Regions from separate parts of the Marinomonas foliarum genome, predicted to be linked through region 3. Evidence: predicted binding sites of a transcription regulator. Region 3 holds the regulator's gene; each other region holds the start of a gene.
What was found. Region 3 encodes FliA, which starts transcription of late flagellar genes. Its sites were predicted from a motif close to CTAAAGTTNNNNNNNNNNCNGCCGATA; they were not measured.
Positions count from the first base shown of each region.

Region 1: JSY38_RS18625 (flagellin N-terminal helical domain-containing protein) is a predicted target of FliA. The motif match lies at 3,455-3,481, and genes of this name have one in related genera.
Region 2: flgK (flagellar hook-associated protein FlgK) is a predicted target of FliA. The motif match lies at 3,207-3,233, and genes of this name have one in related genera.

Region 1 covers NZ_CP070273.1:2,955,928-2,961,197, reverse strand. Annotated here, with positions in the region: gene fliS (flagellar export chaperone FliS) at 1-372, opposite strand, end outside; gene fliD (flagellar filament capping protein FliD) at 413-1,768, opposite strand; gene JSY38_RS13720 (flagellar protein FlaG) at 1,809-2,234, opposite strand; gene JSY38_RS18625 (flagellin N-terminal helical domain-containing protein) at 2,302-3,402, opposite strand.
Region 2 covers NZ_CP070273.1:2,946,634-2,951,903, reverse strand. Annotated here, with positions in the region: gene flgL (flagellar hook-associated protein FlgL) at 1-1,172, opposite strand, end outside; gene flgK (flagellar hook-associated protein FlgK) at 1,177-3,153, opposite strand; gene flgJ (flagellar assembly peptidoglycan hydrolase FlgJ) at 3,394-4,374, opposite strand; gene JSY38_RS13680 (flagellar basal body P-ring protein FlgI) at 4,383-5,270, opposite strand, start outside.
Region 3 covers NZ_CP070273.1:3,076,510-3,081,779, forward strand. Annotated here, with positions in the region: gene flhA (flagellar biosynthesis protein FlhA) at 1-1,255, shown strand, start outside; gene flhF (flagellar biosynthesis GTPase FlhF) at 1,358-2,644, shown strand; gene JSY38_RS14295 (RNA polymerase sigma factor FliA) at 2,741-3,478, shown strand; gene JSY38_RS14300 (chemotaxis response regulator CheY) at 3,533-3,913, shown strand; gene JSY38_RS14305 (protein phosphatase CheZ) at 3,923-4,711, shown strand; gene JSY38_RS14310 (chemotaxis protein CheA) at 4,724-5,270, shown strand, end outside.

The sequences.
Region 1 (5,270 bases), 120 kb from region 3:
TATTTGATCCCAAGCACCTTTGATCTGCAAAAGAAGAGCAATAACTTGGTCTATGATAGCGCAATCTTTAGACACACTCGCTTCATTTATACGCACCGTCATGTAGTCATACAACCCTTCCAAATTATCCACTAATTCAGGGTTTGCATCTCTATCTAACGAATCTCTCAAAGCGTTAATGATTTCTATTGCTCGAGTAAAAGCTGCCGCTTTGCCTGCCCAGTCAGCTCGTTCAATACAACCCTTACCAAGGGCCAATCTTTCGATTGCACCTTGCAGTAGAAGCTGAATAACTCGATGAGGATCTGCCGAGGCTAAATCGGATTTAATCGAGTCCTTTTTATAGGCCTGAATCCCTTTTTTCCCGTACATAAAGCAACCTCAATAAATTTACTAATTTTTCAAGCTAAAATTATAGCTGGTTTAACATCGAATTCAGATAGTTACCTTGAGCATTCATATTAGCAAGCTGTGTATCTAAATTCGTGAATTTGCTGCGTAAAGACGCCTCATATTTGGCCATCCGATCTTCATAGTCAGTAAGTGACTCTTCAGTGCTGCCAATTGATTTTGATACAGAATCCTTAAGAGTGCTATTCATCCCCCTTGGACCTGCATAACTTTCTAACAATGAATCAAGTGAGGTTGCTAAGCCATTTTTACCAGTAAACAGTGACGCTACGGCATCAAAGTTTGTTTCGGCGGCTTTATTAAACTTATCACTATCATAAGATAATGTTCCGTTGTCTTGGAACTCTACCCCTACGTCAAAAATGGAAGTAAAAGGGCTACCTACTTCAGCGTAATTGGACATTAAATTACTCGCTAAAGATGAGCTCAAGTTACGTATCATGCTATTACCGTTTAATACGGCACCCTTAGCTGTACTTTGCTTAAATACTGCGATCAGCTCATTATAAGAACTAACAAAGCCTTGAATAGTATTCTCTACTTCTTCTTTATTATAGCTAACTTCAACCTTTTCAGGTTCTGCAGAGACATCCAACGCTTTGATATTTAAGCCGGCAATCGCACTATCAAAATCATTAGAGTCGCTGCGTACTTTAATACCATCAACCGTTATCATGGCGTCTTGCGCCTCACCACCAACAGGAACACTTAAGCCTGGGAAAAAACCACCAATGCCTACACTGTCTAATGTTAAGTTACTACTATCAATTTTTAAGGTATTTCCAGCGCCGGTTTTGGTTGAAGTAATAGTGAAAAACATATGCCCATCACCATCATCAACTAAATTAGCAGATACACCAAAGTCTTTTCCTTCGGCATTTATCTGTTCACGAAGCTGTGACAAAGTAGTGTCTGGCTTTACATCTAAAACAAGTTTTTGATCACCCGCAGTTAATCTAAGCTCGCCGCCTGAAGAGGTTACTTTTTCATCTCTAGAGGTAAAGGATGTGATATCAGAAACAAGACGACTGCCTTTAGCTAGCTGATCAACCTGAATAGAATATTTATCGGTGGAAGCGGTTTTGTCTGCGACAACAGAAAATGACTGTTTGCCATCCGTGTCTTCTATGGAAGCATTACGACCAGAAAAAAGGTCGGCATTATTCAAAGTGCTTACAAATGTTTTGAAGTTATCAATTGCGGAGCCAACTGAACCGAGAGCAGAAAGTTCCGCCTCATATCCAGCGAGTTTGTCTTGATACAACTTTACTTTTGTATCTCTTCTTGCGCTCACCATATCACTTACTAGGGATTCAAGATCTAGTCCAGACCCAGCACCTAATGAGCCAATAGCCATAGCAACTCCCCAAGTTTACAACATAACATTTATAACAAAATCACACTTCACTATTCACTAATGTACCTTTTACGTCACTTAGCTGATTCATGATAGCATCAATTCTTTCTGACATCTTCAGGAACTCTTCTGTGGGCATTTGACGCACCACGTCCCCTGTCGTTTGGTCTAACACTTTAACAATATTATTCTTGCGATCTTCAGTCATTTCAAACGATAAATGAACATTCAATTGAGACATTTTAATATTCGCATTCTCAATCTGTTTAGGATCTACGCTAGGAGAGTTTGAAGACCCCTGACTATTGCTACTATTAGCATCCGCTCTGTTACTATCGGCTGAATTCTGTATTACTTTAGCATTTGCTTCACGCAATGCTCTAAATTGTTCATCCGCTCGCTGATCCTGCCTAGTTGTCACCACTCCCATAGACTGTTTTGAAAAATCACTGGAATTAATTGACATATCATTAACCCTCTAAATGAAACAAAAGCTGGAACAAAGTCCCAGCTTTTCGTTAACACTAATAATTTTAGCCCAAAAGAGACAAAGCAGTTTGTGGACGTTGGTTCGCTTGAGCCAATATAGATGAACTTGCTTGCTGTAGAATCTGAGAACTTGTTAGTTTAGCAGTTTCTTCAGCGAAGTCAGCATCACGTACACGAGAACGTGCAGCAGATACGTTTTCAGAGATATTACTCAAGTTACTGATACTAGAACCTAGACGGTTTTGAATCGCACCCAACTCAGCACGCTTAGAACCTACAGCAGAAATCATATTATCCAAAATAGAGATCATGCTTTGCGCATTTTGAATAGATGTAACCGATGGAGAACCAAAACCTTGCTCAGTGTCACCAAAGCTACTTGAACGGCTCGCTGGTGGCTGTGGCATTGCTGGCGCATTTGGGTCCACATAAACTTCACCACGCTCTTCAGCAGCAGCAATCGCTTCTAATTCTGGGTCTTCATAATCATCGCCGTTAGCTTCAGCTTCAGCTCTTGCTTGTGCTTTTGCCGCATCTTTCTGTACGAAGTAATCATTATAAGCAGCAACTTCTTCTTGGTATTTAGCTTCTTCAGCCGCATTAGAAGACAGACCAGCCATAGTGAAACCGCCGTTACTTGCGTAATCCTGATTTTCACCTGCACTCAAATCAAAACTAATTGTTTGGTTCGCATCTGCACCAACTTGGTAAACACCATCATAAGAACCGTCAAGTAAGCTACGACCACCGAAAGTAGTATCAGAAGCGATACGGTCAATCTCTGTAGATAGCGCCGTAATCTCTTGCTGTAGTGCTTTACGGTCTGCGTCAGAGTTAGAGCCGTTGGCAGACTGAATAGACAGTGTACGCATACGTTGCAACATGTTTGTTGTTTCGTCCAACGCACCCTCAGCAGTTTGAGCTACAGAGATACCATCGTTGGCGTTACGGACCGCCTGATTCAAACCATTAACCTGAGAAGTTAATCGGTTAGAAACCTGCAAACCTGCGGCATCATCTGCTGCACTATTGATACGCAAACCAGAAGATAGACGCTGAAAGGACGTATCTAAAGTTTTGCCTGAGTTCATCAACTGACGCTGTGCGCTTAAAGATGAAGTATTCGTATTAACGTATAGAGCCATTATAGCCTCCTAGGTTTCATTAAACTCCGCAAAAAAGCAGATCGTATAAGGTTTTCGACAATTAATTGAAAACCTTTAGTCAATTTCGGAATATTTTTTCCTCGAAGTGGAAAAAAACATCCCATGAAGCGGCAAATTAATGCCTAACTAATTGTTTTAACTGAATTAAAAAACAATTAAATTTTTTTGCGCTTTCCTTCTAAAGTGTGTGTTTTATGAACAAAAAGTCTAAAAAAACCACTCCAAGCGCCTTATAATGCTGAGTCTTGGCAGAATACTGACATTCAATACACCCATTCCCCCAACAACACCCAAATAGCACCAATACAATGCGTTGCCACTAAGGCAACAAACACTTAAAAAACAGACGCTGCGTTGCCACAAATCGGCTGACCACAGCCGCAGTCGGAGCCACATTGCCTCCACAAACAAGTAGCAACAAGACAGTTATCAAAAACATAAAACCAAACTGCATCTGCAAGTGAACACATGACTCACTTAAACGCCTCCAAACAAAGAGGCCGACACACATCACTAATAAAGCGTTTCTAGCTCTCAAAGACTGACTCAAAATAAAGACGCAGTTGTGCCAATAAACAATCCAATCTTTTTTCGAGCATGCGTAAGCACAAACAAACAAGGCCAGTGGCCAAATAATTTAAAACGCTAACTGTCATATTTACTCTAGGCACAAGCACCCTCCTCGAAAATCAATTCGACACAGCAAAACCCCAGCAATGTGTTTTTATTGCAGTCTCCCCCCCTCTCTTTCGTTCGATGCAAGCTATTCTTAGGTGCAACACAAACCCGCTCGCCACACCCAAAATAAAGACGCAACTGTGCCACTAGAAAACGGGATTTCTTTTCAAACAGGCGTACGCAAAGAGAAACAAATTTAGTAGCAATACAACCCCAAACGTTAATATCTAAGAACAGCAACAAATTCAAATAGACTCACCTCAACAACCGCTTCGATACAGAGAAATCCCAGCAATGCTTCTTTTTGCATCAGCCATTTTCAACTAACTAAAGCGCTGCAAGCTTCTTCTGCAGTCAAAATAAAGACGCAACTGTGCCACTAGAAAACGGGATTTCTTTTCAAACAGGCGTTCGCAAAGAGAAACAAATTTAGTAGCAATACAACCCCAAACGTTAATCACCAAGAACAGCAATAAATTCAAATAGACTCACCTCAACAACCGCTTCGATACAGAGAAATCCCAGCAATGCTTCTTTTTGCATCAGCCATTTTCAACTAACTAAAGCACCTTTTAACTGACACACTCCACGTCACCAAGCGCTGCAAGCTTCTTCTGCAATCAAAATAAAGACGCAACTGTGCCACTAAATAACCCAAAAAATTTTCAGCTACGCGCAAGCGAAGCGAAGCGAATAAACATCAACTCGAAACGATTGCGATCAAAAGCAGCTCTCAGCACACATACGACTTCCTAAGAAATCAATTCGACACAACCAAGCCTCGCAGCAATAACTCCACCCGGCCACTTTCAATTTAAGAAGTCTTTTTTCAAAGGACACAGCTCATCAGCCAGAGTAATACGGAGCTAACCGCTACTCTTATCCCCTCGGCACTTAAAATAAAGACACAACTGTGTCGTATAAAATGACGCTTCAAATTACATCCTCACAGGCAAGCCCTATATGACAGAGCTAACTATCCGATAATCAACACCTCTGCGGATCAAATAAAACGACCAACGCTTTCAACAAATTAAAACCAACCAACTACCTCACTTTTATCGCTGTGCATTACTGGCACCACAAATCTATAAATTTCACTCACCAAACGACTTCATCACTCTCATGTAGTACTTCTACCTAACGAACAAGATGAAGACATAGCTATA
Region 2 (5,270 bases), 130 kb from region 3:
GTATTAGACAGCTGGTTGGCAGAACTATAATCCTCTCTGTCCTCAATCATATTTAGCCTTGCGCCGATTTCAGACCGCCCTTCGCCAATTCGCTGCTGAGCATTATTAATACTGTAGGTAGCACTAAAAAATGCAGCCTCTCGGTCACTATAGGTGCTGTTTTTGTCAGTCAACACAGCTAAGGAGCTTTTTATCTGGTTAAGCACGTTATCTTTTTCTGGCTTTTTAAGTGAAATATCAATAGAAGCACCTGGCTCCCCCTCTACAATAAAAGACATTCCAGCAAACGCAATCGGCTTACCCACACTATACTCACCAGATTCAACTATCTCACCATCACTATTTGTAACAGCATACTGGGCAGGCATTCCTGTAAATAGGTGATAATTATCTAACTCTTCTTTCGACTTACTACCTTTCCCATTTGGTCTTTCTGCGTCAACAGGCTTTTGATCCTCAGAATAGGAAGTCGTCAAATAATAGCGATTTGCTTTAGGGTTTTCAGGATCATAATTTTTAGCCATAAAAGTATCAAGATCAGCCTGATCCTGCACTTTGGATTTTAATAGCACATTACCTTCTGCAATTTTGGCGTTAAAAGATCTATTCGTCCAAATATCTTGAAAAAGCACTTTACCTGAATTAGTAACAGGAATTCTGATGTCCTCTGAAATCTGGGCAAATTTCTGCCCCTCATTACCAGACCAATGATAACGCCCATCACTCCCTAGAGTGAAGGCAGGACTTTGAGAGTCCGTACCTGCAAAAATATAACTGCCATCTGCACTCTTAGAATTCATAAGATCTGCCATTGATTCCGTTATCAAAGCAATCTCTTGGGCAATAGCATTTATATCAGCTTGAGTATTAATATCGTTCTGAGCCTGTATAAACAGAGTTCTAGCCGTATCTAAAAAGTCATTCATACTGTCTAAAGCAACTTCTTGATATTCCAAGTTTCCCTTGGCCATTTTCATCGCTTCGTCATATTGCTTTAGCGTTCGATTATTGCCGTCATAGAGCAAAATCTGGCTAGCTCCAACAGGGTCATCACTTGGCTTTAAGATATTAGTCTGCGAAGATATTTTACCCTGAACATCTAGGATTTTTTCATTCGCTTGGCTAATAGATCGGTTTGCTTGACCGTAAATTAAATTATTCGTTACACGCATAATCTTACCTCATGATCCCAAGCAAAGTTTCAAACGTTGTACGAGCGGCAGTCACCACTTGAGCAGAAGCGGAATAAGATTGTTGATATTTCAAAAGATTCACTGCCTCCTCATCAAGACTTACCGCGGACAATCGATCACGACGAGCAAGACTTTCATTTAACACTATCTCACTCGCGTCCGCGTGCCCTTCTATTTCTGCTGTTTTACTACCAACGTATGAAATGAAGCCAGAAAATGACTTCATCAAAGTATCTTCACCAGCCACTAGGGATTTATTTTGCAAATCAGCCAAAGCAAGACCATTAAAGTTATCAGATACACCTATGTTATCGGTACCAATAGAAAACTCATCACCTTTTTGAGGTTTCGATGAAACTGATACATCAAACCCCGCTTCATCAGAAAGCCCAGCTTGCTCAAGCAATTTAGTATACTGAGTCACATTACTCACTGAAGCAATCTCTACTCCAGATGCATCACGCACAACGTACGAGCTTGGAGAAGTAAAGTAAATTTGGTGCGGCGCGCTTGGATAAAGAGGCCCATCAGATGAAAAGGCCGATGTTTCAGGGTTTGTATTCATTATAGACGTCAATGAAATTCGAGCATCAGATAAATTACCAGAGCCTGTATTCACACTCAAAGGAGCACTCAAAGCAAGCGACTCACCATTTTTTGCAAATAGCGACAAACCAGCAGCAGCACCTTCCGTGGGTGTAAATCGAAATACATCGTTATCATCAATTGCACTAAGGTTATCAAGACGAATATCAATACCCAGTTCGTCTATTTTAACATAACCACCACTGTCCTTTGCTAAGGACAACGGATCAAAAATAATATTCTGTTCTGTTGCATTGCCCTTTTCATCGATTCTTTTGATAGAAAACCTATTATCATCCGTTCTGCTTAACTCAAAGGTCTCTTTCGTGATCTTAGCGGCTTCACCATCCGATACCTTGATAGAAATATCCTTAGTCTTGTGGATATTTTCCAATGATGAGTAAACCTCTATCTCTCCTAAAGAAAATAGATTTTTACCTACTAGACCATCGCCATCAATCCCTTTTTTATTCTGGGTATTCATGGCATCCGCTAAAGCAATAGCATGCTGACCTAAGGTTCTATCTGCATACACACTAAATTCAGATCTATAATCTACAAGACCACCGACACTTCCACCTAGACCTTGTGTTTTTAAAGCAACTTCGTAGTCACCAAAACTAACAACCAAATCAATTTTCTTTGGCTCCAATTGATTAGGCCTAACTTTGATTTCAGTCGGATTCTTGTCCATAACCAACGGCTGCCCATTCGCCAACTGAATTGTCATCAATCCTTTATCATTAAATTGAGCGTTAACATCTAGGTATTTGGAAAGATCCTTCGCCAATAATTCTTGTTGATCTCGGAGTTCATTAGCTGGCGAAATTGAAAGGCCTTCTTGCTTTAGGATCTGCTTATTCAAATTTGAAATTTTTGACGTGATAGCATTCACATCCTTCAAAGAAGATGAAAGCTGTGCATCAACCAACCCTTCTTGATCACTCACAACACCAGACAATACATGGTATTGCTGAACTAGATTCGCAAGACTTGAGTGTGCTAGCTGACGCAACGATGATGAAGTAGGGTCATTATTAACCGTCTGTAATGCATCAAAGGATTTATTGAGGTATGTGTTTAAAGAAATGCTATCTTCGGCCAACAAATTGTCGGAAGTCGATATCATCGAATGATAAGCATCGTAGTAAGAATGCGTCGAAGTATCCGTACGAACTTGCTTACTAACAAAATTATCGACAAGACGCGAGGTGTCACGAAGAACTACGCCTCCTACAGGCGAACTAGTGGTGTCGGTTCTTTGACGGCTATAGCCCTCAGTATCCACATTGGATGTGTTCTGCCCTGTCGTATTAATACGGGCATTACTAGACTGAAGTCCAGACAAACCAATTGAATATAAATTTGAGCCCATTGCTCACACCTCTAGTACGTTTTTCAAAAATAGCTATATTTCTAACCTAGCTCTAACAACTATAGATGCAAGAATTTTACCAACACTGAGATTTAAAGGGATTTAATTTCGAAATATTTTTTATGGAGGGAAGTTCAAATAACAAAAAACATTAAAGAAACAGATTTTAACGACAAAAACCTAACTTTTAGATGATTTTAGGCGAAATTAAAAACCATCGAGTGCATACTAAAAAGCGCCCTAAAGTCGCTTAAACCATTCACTAGAAAGGATACTATCAATTTTTTCAGCGTATTTAGGGTCAGTAGCATAGCCGCCTTTTTGCAAAGAAGCGGCAAACATTGACGCGTCATCCCCAGCCTCAATGGCATCTTTATACCGCTCACTAGAGGATAAAAAATTCGTATAATCTTCAAAGCTTTGCGAAAAAGAGTCGTAGGCACGAAACGCTGCTCTTTCACGTTTAGCAACACCATCACGAAACTCTAATGTACTAACCACAGCTCTATCACCCTGCCAACGATTATCAGCTTTGATGCCAAATAAATTAAAACTGGCAGCGCCGTCTTCTTTAGCAATTGGGTATTTACCCCAACCTGTTTCCAACGCTGCTTGCGCTAATATTGCCTTAGGGTTCACGCCTAGTTTTTCGGCTGCACGTTGGGCATGCGGCCAAAGATTATCAACAAATTCCTGCGGAGAACCAAACACCACAGAAAGAGCGGAAACAGAAGACTCTCCTACCGACTCACTCAGATTCTTTTGTTTGACTTCTTGCTGTACAGACTCAATAAATTCCGTCGAAGCGCGGTGTGCTAACGCTTGAATTCGAACTAAGTCCTGTTTTGCCACTTGATTCAGGAAGTCCGTATCACCACGCCGCTTTGCTTCAGGCGAACTGATGCGAGCCTGCTGCTGAGTTTGATACTGACGAATAAGCGCATCGGATAAACCAATACCGCCGGACTTAGCCATGCTCTGCGACATCTGAGAGTCCATCATCTCCTGATACTGCTTCGTCTGCGCACTGGAAAACAAACTACCACCGATTGCTTCATTAGTACTACGCATATTCTTTAGTAGCATATTAATGAAAATAGATTCAAACTGCTGAGCTACGTCTTTTAACGCGCCATCAGGGTCTTTTTGCGCCTTAGTCTTCAAATCAGTTAACGTCGAAAAATCGGCGAAAAAGTCTTGTTTAGGCGGCACCGAATTCATAACCAAAGCTATATCACCACTAAATCAGCATTAATCGCACCGGCCTGCTTTAAGCCTTCCAATATTGCCATAACATCACCAGGCGCTGCGCCAACCTGATTAACAGCACGCACAATATCATTCAATGACGCACCCGGATCAAAAACAAACATTCGCCCACTATCAGGCGCTATTTCAATACCCTCGCGTGGTGATAGTATCGTCTCTCCACCCGTTACCGTGCCATCTTGACCAACCACTGGAGGCACTTCTTGAATAGTCACAGTTAAACTACCATGAGTAATGGCTGCTGGTGAGACCTTAACATGCTGACCAATAATAATGGTTCCAGTACGCGAATTCACCACAATACGAGCTCGCTCTTCAGCTACTTCGACATCTAGGTTTTCAAGAATAGATAAATAGGTCACACGCTGACTTGGATCTCTCGGCGCCGACACACGAATAGACGTTGCGTCTAAAGTTGTTGCCACACCAGGTCCAAGGAGATCATTAATCTTATCTGATACTTGTTTAGCCGTTGTAAAATCTGGGCGATTCAAATTAAACGTTAAGGTGTCACCAGTATTAAAACTACTAGGCACGACGCGCTCAACACTAGCACCATTAGGAATGCGCCCAACAGTAGGCACGTTGACAGAGTTCCTTGAGCCATCAGCGCCTAATCCACCAACAACAAGGTTACCTTGTGCAATAGCATAAACAGCACCATCTGCCCCCTTCAATGTAGAAAGTAAAAGTGTACCACCACGCAATGCACTCGCATTACCAATCGATGAAGCTGTCACATCGATTTTTTGACCCGGTTTAGAAAAAGCTGGCAAAGTGGCCGTCAAAGAAACCGCGGCAACATTCTTAGACGTAGCATTCACACCATCCGGCAAGGTCACACCAAA
Region 3 (5,270 bases):
AGCGCTTTATGTTGCTGCTGGCGTGATGACTATTATGGGTGTTGTGCCTGGAATGCCTCATTTCTCTTTTCTCTCCTTAGCGGCTTGTTTGGGTGGGTTGGCGTACTTTTTAGAATTCCGTAAGAAACAAAAGCCAAAACAAGGAGCCAAAAATGCAACGAAGACACCTGCAGAAGGTTCCGCACCAGCAGAGGTGAGGGACTTAAGCTGGGACGATGTGGCTCCTGTGGATATGCTGGGTTTAGAAGTTGGCTACCGTTTAATTCCTTTGGTTGATAAAACGCAGGGTGGTGAATTATTGGCTAGGATAAAGGGAGTGCGTCGGAAATTGTCCCAAGATTTGGGCTTTTTGGTGCCTAGTGTTCATATTCGGGATAATTTGGATTTGATGCCAAATGCTTATAGAGTCACACTGATGGGCGTGAGTTTGGCAGAGGCTGAAGTGCATCCAGATAAAGATTTGGCGATTGATCCAGGTCAAGTCTTTGGGTCTATTGATGGTATCGCTGGTAAGGACCCTTCATTTGGTTTGGATGCCGTTTGGATTGACCCAAAGAAAAGGGATCAGGCACAAACCTATGGTTATACTGTGGTTGACGTTAGTACTGTCGTCGCTACCCATATTAACCAAATAATGCATAAACACGCTTATGAGTTGATTGGTCATGATGAAGTTCAGCAGTTATTGAGTCTATTGAAACAGTACAATCCGAAGTTGGCCGAAGAGTTAGTACCTAATACTGTGCCCTTAAGTGTCTTGCTTAAAGTGTTGCAGAATCTATTGATCGAAGGTGTTCCTCTAAGAGATATGAGGACGATCGCTGAATCGATAATGGGTGTTCAGCCAAAAACCCAAGATCCTATGATATTAACTGCGGCAGTAAGAACCTCCTTGTCACGATTGATTATTCAAACATTGGCAGATGGTGTTGATGAAATTCCTGTATTGACCTTAGAGCCCCAGTTAGAAAAAATGTTAATGCAGACTGTTCAGCAGAGTCAGCAGTCTGGTATTAAAAATGAGGAGGCGTTGATCCTAGAGCCACAGATGGCAGAGCAATTGCAAACCTCTTTGAGGCAGTCTGCAGAGCAGCAAGAGGCGATGGGAAATACACCTATTTTGATTGTTTCTGCACCAATTAGACCCATGTTGGCGCGTTTTATGCGCTACGGTATGGTGAATATGTCTGTACTTTCGTATCAAGAGGTTCCAGACCATAAACGCATTACAGTCGTGGGGGTTATTGGACAATAGCAATTGCCAGTTTTCTGTAAAATATTGTATCTATATTTATTGGAATCTTTCGGGTAAGCTATGGATTTGTAAGAAAAATAAACTGTAAGGATTAAGTTATTCATGCAAATTAGGCGGTTTCGAGCACCAGACATGCGTCAGGCGATACGGAAAGTTCGTGATGCCGTAGGTCCTGATGCGGTTATCTTGTCAAATCAACGTCTGCCGACAGGCGAGATAGAAATTGTTGCCGCTCTAGATTACGATGGATCATTACCTTCTAGCATGTCATCTAAGCGTTCTAGTTCGCCACGTTCGGACTCTTCTGCCGACCCTAGTGCGAATTATTTAGAACGTATCGAACGAGCAAAGCAGCAAACTACGCCACCTAAAAATGATGCACCTTCTTATGCGGAATCGCGTCAAGCCTCTCAAATTGAAATGCCACCACTTTCTGATGATAAGGAAGACCCAGCTGTTGAAGAGGCCTTGTCTGTAAAGAACAGCGAAAATGCTAAGCAATTGCAGGACATGGAACTAGAACTGAAAAATGTTCGAGCAATGTTAGAGCAGCATCAGCAGAATGATAATCGAAGCTCAGTTAAAGAGTCCTCTGTGGAGGCTAGAGCGCGTGAAAAACTGAAAGGTTTAGGTTTATCTGAGTTTGTTGTGTCTAGACTAATGGATGACATAGACCTTAAAGGGCGTGAAGATGACTGGAATCGGTTGTTGGCGCACTTGGCGGACTATATACCTATTCGATCTAGCTCTTCTGAATTGCGTGGCTGTATTGCCTTTATGGGCCCCACAGGTGTTGGTAAAACGACAACGATCGGTAAAATTGCCGCTCAGCATGTATTGAAGCATGGCTCTGAAGGTGTTGTGTTAATTACAACAGATACATACCGAATAGCCGCTCATGAACAGTTGAGAACATTTGGCCGTATCTTAAACGTCCCAGTTGAAGTCGTTAATGAATACTCTGATTTAAATGAAGTGTTGGCAAAATACGCGCATTACTCTTTAGTGCTTGTTGATACGGCAGGTATGAACCCAAGAGATTCCAACCTTGAACGGCAATTGTTAATGATGAAGCGCGCAAGAGCTAGCCTGAAAAAGCTATTGGTGTTGCCTTGTACAAGCCAAAGACAAGTGTTGAAAACAGTAACTGAAGTTTACTCTCAGGTGCAGTTGGATGGGTGTGTTTTAAGTAAGCTTGACGAATCAGCTTCACTTGGTGAAGCGATTAGTGTAGTTATTGAAGAAGGGCTTCCTGTTGTATATATCGCGGATGGCCAAAGGATACCAGATGATATCGAGCCAGCTCGTGCACATAACCTGATTAGTAGAGCTGTTTATACAGCAGAGCACTATAGTCAGCTTTATGGGTCACTAAAGTATGGTAGTTAGTAAAATTATGTTATTACTGAAAGCGTTGCGCCAAACTATGTAGTACAGTTAGTTAGCGCAACTAACTTAAATGGTAAAGGTTGCTTAGACTATTTTATGCAGACCAAAAACGGATATAACACATACTCCAAAAAAGCAACTCTCTCAATAGATGCGATTGTTGAGCAATACGGGTATTTAGTGAAAAAAATTGCCTATCACCTATTGGCTAGATTGCCCGATAGTGTAGATGTAGATGATTTAATTCAAGCTGGCATGATGGGGCTGATTGAGGCGTATAAACGCTTTGAATCTACCAAGGGTGCTAGCTTCGAAACCTATGCTGGGATTCGTATTCGTGGTTCCATTATGGACGAAGTGCGAAAAACGGACTGGGCTCCTCGTTCAGTTAGACGCAACGGTAGAGCGGTTGCTAATGCTATAAAGGAATTGGAAGCGACCCTAGGTCGAGAAGCCTCAGATATGGAGGTGGCAGCACACATGAATATAAGCATGGATGAATACCATGAAATGATTCATTCATCCATGTCTACTCAGTTGTTTAGCTATGAAGAGATGCTAGACTCTGATACAAATAATCTAGATAGCGTTGAATCAGAAGTGGAAAATGCACCTTACTCTTTAGTAGAAGAGGGTGGTTTTCAGAGTCAATTAGCAACAGAGATTGATAATCTACCGGAAAGAGAAAAACTGGTTTTGTCTCTTTATTATAATGAAGAACTTAATCTAAAAGAAATTGGCGCAGTACTAGGTGTTAGTGAATCAAGAGTTAGTCAAATACATAGTCAAGCGGCTATGAGATTGAGAGCTAGATTAAGTGATTGGCGAGATTAATTATGAGTTGTGAAATATTACCTTTAGGGTGTGGAGGTTGCATTGGATAAAAACATGAAGATCCTGATTGTTGATGATTTCTCGACAATGAGACGAATCATTAAAAACCTATTACGGGATTTAGGGTTTACCAATACAGTTGAAGCTGATGATGGGACGACTGCGTTACCTATACTTCAAGCTGGGACGATTGATTTTCTCGTGACCGATTGGAATATGCCAGGTATGACTGGGATTGAATTACTTCGTGCCGTACGTGCAGATGAAAAATTGAAAAGTATTCCAGTACTTATGGTAACGGCAGAAGCTAAACGTGACCAAATTATTGCTGCAGCTCAGGCTGGGGTGAATGGTTATGTTGTTAAGCCGTTTACTGCGGTGGCTCTCAAAGAAAAAATTGAGAAAATATTCGAACGAATAGATGCTGCAAAATAGGGAATGTAGATGTCAAAGATATTGGGATCTGGACTAGTGGATTTTGAAAATCTAGTTAAAGACGGCGCAGTTGAGCTTTTAAATCACATAGAAGTCGGTGACTTCAGTGGGGCAATTAAAAAGATTCAAGAACTGAGTGAAGCTCGTCATAATAGTTTCTACAACGAGGTGGGTTTTTTAACTCGAAGTTTGCATGATGCTATTCGTGATTTTCAGGTTGATTCAATGGACCTTGTTGTTGGTGAAGGCGGGAACGAGTCTGTTACCAAAATTACTGATGCCTCGGATCGGTTGAATTATGTTATTGAAACGACTAGTGCAGCTGCTAATAAAACCATGGATATGGTTGATAGTAGTGTTCCTGTCGCCAGCGAACTACAAAGCCAGGCGAGAGAGCTACGCAAAGACTGGAGTCGTTTAATTCAGCGAGATTTAACGCCGCAAGAATTTAGAGATTTATACAAGCGTATTGATGTCTTCTTATCTTATGCGGACGATAGTGCCACCACCTTGCATTCAAACCTCAACACAATTCTTCTAGAGCAAGGTTATCAAGACCTAACTGGTCAAGTTATCGCTAGAGTGAATGATTTAATTCGTGATGTAGAAGAAAAACTTGTACATCTCGTTGCTGTTGCTGGACGCGTTGATAGTATCTCCGGTATTGAACACACAGAGAAAGAGTCTGAACACGATGACACTCGTGGACATGGCCCAGCTATTAATAAACAAAACAACCCTGAAGTACTGAATAGTCAAGACGAAGTAGACGACTTGCTATCAAGTCTTGGTTTCTAGAAGGAGCTGAGGATGAGTTTCGAGGTCGATGAAGAGATACTACAAGATTTTTTGGTAGAAGCTGGTGAAATCCTAGAGCAGCTTTCCGAACAATTAGTAGATTTAGAGCAGAATCCAGACGATAAGCAATTGCTGAACGCAATCTTTCGTGGTTTTCACACCGTCAAAGGTGGTGCTGGGTTTTTACAATTAAATGCGTTGGTTGGATGCTGTCATTATGCTGAGAACGTTTTTGATATCTTAAGGAACGGTCAGCGTAAAATAGATTCTGATTTGATGGACATCGTTTTGCAGGCGCTTGATGCTGTAAACGAAATGTTCGAGGTTGTTCGTGCTGGTGGTGATCCTGAACCTGCTTCCCCAGAGCTAATTGCAGCGCTCGCTGTATATGCAAAGCCGCCAACTGCAGAAGAGCTTGCTGCTCAGGATGATGACGTCGAAGAAGTTGTTGAAGATGAGGCAGTAGAGGAGGAGCCTGAGAAGGAAGAGGCTGCTTCTGCGGATGAGCCTGAAGATATTTCTGATGATGAATTTGAATCCCTGCTTGATGCGCTTGGTG